One region of the Trinickia sp. Z7 genome, then DNA from elsewhere that is predicted to be linked to it. Evidence: predicted binding sites of a transcription regulator. Region 1 holds the regulator's gene; the other holds the start of a gene.
What was found. The regulator HrcA, encoded in region 1, represses chaperone genes, less so after heat shock. The targets are predictions, from matches to a motif close to TTAGCACTCNNNNNNNNNGAGTGCTAA.

Region 1 (2,403 bases):
CATCAACAACGCCGCGGTGGTGCGGCACTGATCGTGATACGGATCGCCCAAGTCGAGCGTACGTTTGGGCACGCCGTGAAAACTCAACACGAGTTTGTCGCCGGCTGCGAAATCCGGCTGGCCGTGCGCGGCCCAGTAGCGCCGGACCTGCTCGGCCAACGCGGCGACATAAGCCGGATGATCGGCGTAGTGACGCACCGTGCGCACTTCCAGTTGATTGCGCATGCGCCCCAGGGCGGCGAACGCGGCGTCGAAAGCCGTCGCCGTGGTCGAGGACGAGTATTGCGGATACATCGGCATCAACAACACCCGTTCGGCGCCGGCCAATTTGAGCTGCCCCAGCATCGCGCCGATGCTGGGCGTGCCGTAGCGCATGGCGTAATCGACGATCACCGGATAGCCGTTGACATGAAGCAATTGGCGCAACGCCTCGACCTGCTTCTCGGTGTACACGCGCAATGGCGAACCCTCCTGCATCCAGACGGAGGCGTACTTTTTCGCCGACGAACGGCCCCGCAGCGGCAAGATCAACCCACGCAACAGCGGTTGCCAAACCAGCGCGGGAATTTCGACGACGCGCGGGTCGGACAAGAACTGGGCGAGATAGCGCCGCACGGCGCGTGGGGTGGGCGCGTCCGGCGTGCCCAAGTTGATCAATAGCACCGCGACGCGATGCGAAGTAGCAGGCTGCGACGGCAACTCGAGATCGAAACGCATGTGCGATATAAGGCGCCCGAGGGCAAAGCGACGCGCGGCAACGAAGCCGCCCGGCTTGGGTGAAGTGAACGTGAAGGCCATTATAGCGGCGGCCCCGAGCGCGGCCCCTTCGTCCGTTCGGACGATGGCCGGCGCGCTCGAACGAGGGCACCATACGCAAAGATCGAACCGGCGCCGGTGCCAGCGCAGCGTGGCCGATCGAGCCGGCGACCCGCGGCCGCCCAGCGGCGGCTTATTGTTGGCTGAGCGCGGTGGAAAGCAGACGCGCCGTGATGTCGACGATCGGGATCACGCGGTTGTAGGCCATGCGGGTGGGCCCGATCACGCCCAGCGTACCGACGATCTTGCCGTTCACCTCGTACGGCGCCGTCACGACGCTCATTTGCTCGATCGGCACGAGCGTCGATTCGCCGCCGATAAAAATCTGCACGCCTTGTGCGTGGCTCGATACGTCGAGCAATTGAAGGAGGCTGGTTTTTTGGTCGAATACGTCGAACAACTTGCGCAGGCGCGCCATATCGGAGGACAGATCCGCCACTTCGAGCAGATTGCGCTCGCCCGAAATCAGCACGGTCTCGCTATCGTCGCTTTCCTCCGTGCTGGCGGTGACGGCCGCATGCATGAGCGCCGTCATATCGCCGCGCAGCTGGTCGATTTCCTCGCGCAAGCGCCGACGCACTTCGTCGAACGAGAGGCCGCCGAAATGCGCGTTGATGTAATTGGAGGCTTCGATGAGCTGCGAAGGCGAATAGTCGCGCTGGGTCGCCATCATGCGGTTTTGCACGTCCCCTTCGGGGGTCACGATGATGAGCAAAATGCGCTTGTCCGACAGGCGCATGAATTCGACCTGCTTGAACACGTGGCTGCGGCGCGGCGTCATGATCACGCCGGCGAACTGCGAGAGGTTCGACAAGACGCTCGCGGCGGCCGCGACCACTTTTTGCGGCTCGCCCGGCTTGAGTGTCTTGCGCACCACGCGTTCGACCGCCTGTTCGTCTGCGACGGGCTCGACAGTCAACATGGTATCGACGAACAGCCGATAACCGCGCGGCGTCGGGATGCGCCCGGCCGACGTATGCGGACTCGCGACGAGCCCGAGCTCCTCGAGATCCGACATCACGTTGCGAATCGTGGCCGGGCTCAGTTCGAGCCCCGAGTACCGGGACAATGTGCGCGAGCCGACCGGCTGACCTTCGGCAATATAGCGCTCGATCAGCGTTTTGAGGAGAGTTTGTGCGCGGGGTTCTAGCATGACGCAAAATTTTAGCCAAACGGCGTGCCCCCCGCGAGCGTATGGCGACGCTCGAACGTTCGCCCGCGCACCGCGCTCGATCAATGAGCCGGACGCGTGCAACGCCGCACCGGCGACGGGCGCGCCAGGCCGCCGGCGTCTTTCGGGACAACGCCATTCTAGCGACAAATCGCCGGCGCGGGACGAGCGCCCCGTTGTGCCGGCCCACACCCCTCGATGACGAAGGTTCTTTTCGACTCCCAGCTATGGTGTAATGCCGGCATGGAAATTGGCAGCCAATTCAAGACCGTCGCGCTCGTCGGGCGCAGCAACACCCCAGGCATCGGCGAGCCGCTGACGGCGCTCGCCGCCTGCATCGCCAGGCGCGGCTTCGAAGTCGTATTCGAGGCCGATACGGCGAAAGATCTCGGGGTGACGGATTACGTCGCGCTCAC
Region 2 (2,403 bases), on a different contig from region 1:
CTCTTTGATACCGCCATTCGACACGTGTTGGAAACGCACACCCGCCGCATACTGCTGGCCCGAGCCGAACTGCGCGCCGACGCCGGCCGTCTCGGCGAACTGGAAGGCGGTAGACAGGGTGTACGAATCGGTGATGGTGGGATGCGAAAGGACGCGCACCCCGGCCCCGGCTTCCAGGTACGGACGGATCCAGCCCGAATCCTTGATGAAGCGCACCATCGGCGTCAGGCCGACCTCGTATACGTTGTTGTGAAAGGCGCCCTCATCGGTGTGCCAGTAGCCGAGGTGAGCCTCGCCGAGCAGCGAAAAATGCCAACCGCCGATGTGCCACCAGTTCAGTCCCGGATCCCAAACGAAGCCGAGATCGACTTTTTTGACTTTGTGCTGCGCGACGCCGAGCCCGATCTGAACGCCGAACGTGTGATCCGAGGACGCCGCCGGCGCCGCTTCCTGCGCCGGCGCCGCTGCCGTGGCGCTTAGCAGCAGCGCCGCGAGGATGCCGCGCAGCGCGACATTGTTGAGCCCGGTCAAATGGTTTTTCTTTTTCATCTCGATACTCCAACCATACGAGTTGAACGCCGATGGTCCCCGGCGGCTGCAGCGGGGTCGAATGATCATTACTGTGTGGCCAATAGCTCAAAGGTACTGTTTCTGGCAAAACATTGTTGGCGAACTGTGCAAGGTGGGCACCGGGGTCTAGCGCGCCGCGCCGCCTCGGCAGTGCGTCCGACAGAGGCGTAAAATAGGCTATCGAAACCCACAGTTTGATAGGTCGATGGAACTTCTGTGGGACGACGGACTCGAACGCTTAGCACTCTCCGAAACGGAGTGCTAATATCCCCCGTGGAGTTGTCTTCGTGACTGAGCAGTACTCGATTCACAAGGAGTTTCTTACGTGAGCAACGCAATGACCCTTCCGAACACTCTGCGCCCGGCGTCCGCTAAGGCCGCTTCGGCAGGTGCTCTCACGCTCGCGCCGTCGATGCTGCCGGGTCAGCTCGGCAACATCGACGCCTACATCCAAGCCGTCAATCGCATCCCGATGCTGAGCGCGGAAGAAGAACGCGAACTCGCCACCGAATACCGTCAGCAAGCCAGCTTGGAGGCCGCGCGCCGGCTCGTCCTCTCCCACCTGCGCCTGGTCGTGTCGGTCGCGCGCAACTATTTGGGCTACGGCCTGCCGCACGCGGATCTGATTCAAGAAGGCAACATTGGTCTGATGAAGGCCGTGAAGCGCTTCGATCCGGAGCAAAACGTGCGCCTGGTCTCGTACGCGATCCATTGGATCAAGGCCGAGATTCACGAGTACATCTTGCGCAATTGGCGTATGGTCAAGGTCGCGACCACGAAGGCGCAGCGCAAGCTGTTCTTCAACCTGCGCAGCCACAAGCAAAACCTGCATACGTTCACGCCGGACGAAATCGAGGGCCTGGCGAAAGAACTCAACGTCAAGCGCGAAGAAGTGTCGGAGATGGAAACGCGCTTGTCGGGCGGCGACGTGGCGCTCGAAGGGCAGGTCGAGGACGGCGAGGAATCGTTCGCGCCCATCGCCTATCTGGCCGATTCGCACAACGAGCCGACAGCCGTGCTCGCCGCGCGGCAGAACGACCGCTTGCAAACCGATGGCATCGCCCAAGCGCTCGACTCCCTCGATGCGCGCAGCCGTCGCATCATCGAGGCGCGCTGGCTCCATGTGGCAGACGACGGCTCGGGCGGCTCCACGCTGCATGAACTCGCCGAAGAATTCGGCGTGTCGGCCGAACGCATTCGTCAGATCGAAGCTAGCGCGATGAAGAAGATGCGCACGGCGCTGGCGGAGTACGCATAAGCGCGCCCGCGGCGTTTCGTCTCGTCGCTTCGTCAAAATCCCGCTGCATGTGCGCAGCGGGATTTTTTTTGCCGCGCTCCCGCACATGCCGGCGGTCACCGCATTGAGGCGCGCACGCGGCGTTTCCGGGCGCTCCGAGCCGTTGCGAACCCGGGCGCCGGTGCAACGGCGCCACATATTCAGCCCCCGATCGCCCTGCGTTAAAGCGCCGCGCCCTTGTCGCAGGTCAATGGCCCGCCTCCCTGTGCGCTCTACGATGAATTCGACTGCTTCGGTGGCTTGAACGTCTGCCTCTCGCCTCCCTCCCGTGGGTGAATCGGACAAGCCTCAAACCGAATGCGGCGATCACAGGAATCCGAGGCCATGCGAGCCGTCCATCGTAAAGCCACTGCGCATGCCGCGCCCCCTTTCGGCCGCGCGCATCGTTCGCTTGCAACATCGCTCGGTCGATGGGTGCGAGGCCGAACGTTCACACGCGACATCACCCTCGTGCTCGCGCTCAAGGTCGTATTGCTGATCGCACTGAAGTTCGCTTTTTTCAATCACCCTCGCGCGCACGATATGTCTCTGCCGCC

Region 2: rpoH (RNA polymerase sigma factor RpoH) is a predicted target of HrcA. The motif match lies at 809-835, and genes of this name have one in related genera.

Annotation. Positions count from the first base shown of each region.
Region 1 covers NZ_JAUEQW010000004.1:253,732-256,134, forward strand. Annotated here, with positions in the region: gene hemH (ferrochelatase) at 1-717, opposite strand, end outside; gene hrcA (heat-inducible transcriptional repressor HrcA) at 950-1,969, opposite strand; gene QQS38_RS09970 (NAD kinase) at 2,231-2,403, shown strand, end outside.
Region 2 covers NZ_JAUEQW010000003.1:318,404-320,806, reverse strand. Annotated here, with positions in the region: gene QQS38_RS07960 (acyloxyacyl hydrolase) at 1-549, opposite strand, end outside; gene rpoH (RNA polymerase sigma factor RpoH) at 896-1,828, shown strand; gene cydP (cytochrome oxidase putative small subunit CydP) at 2,165-2,403, shown strand, end outside.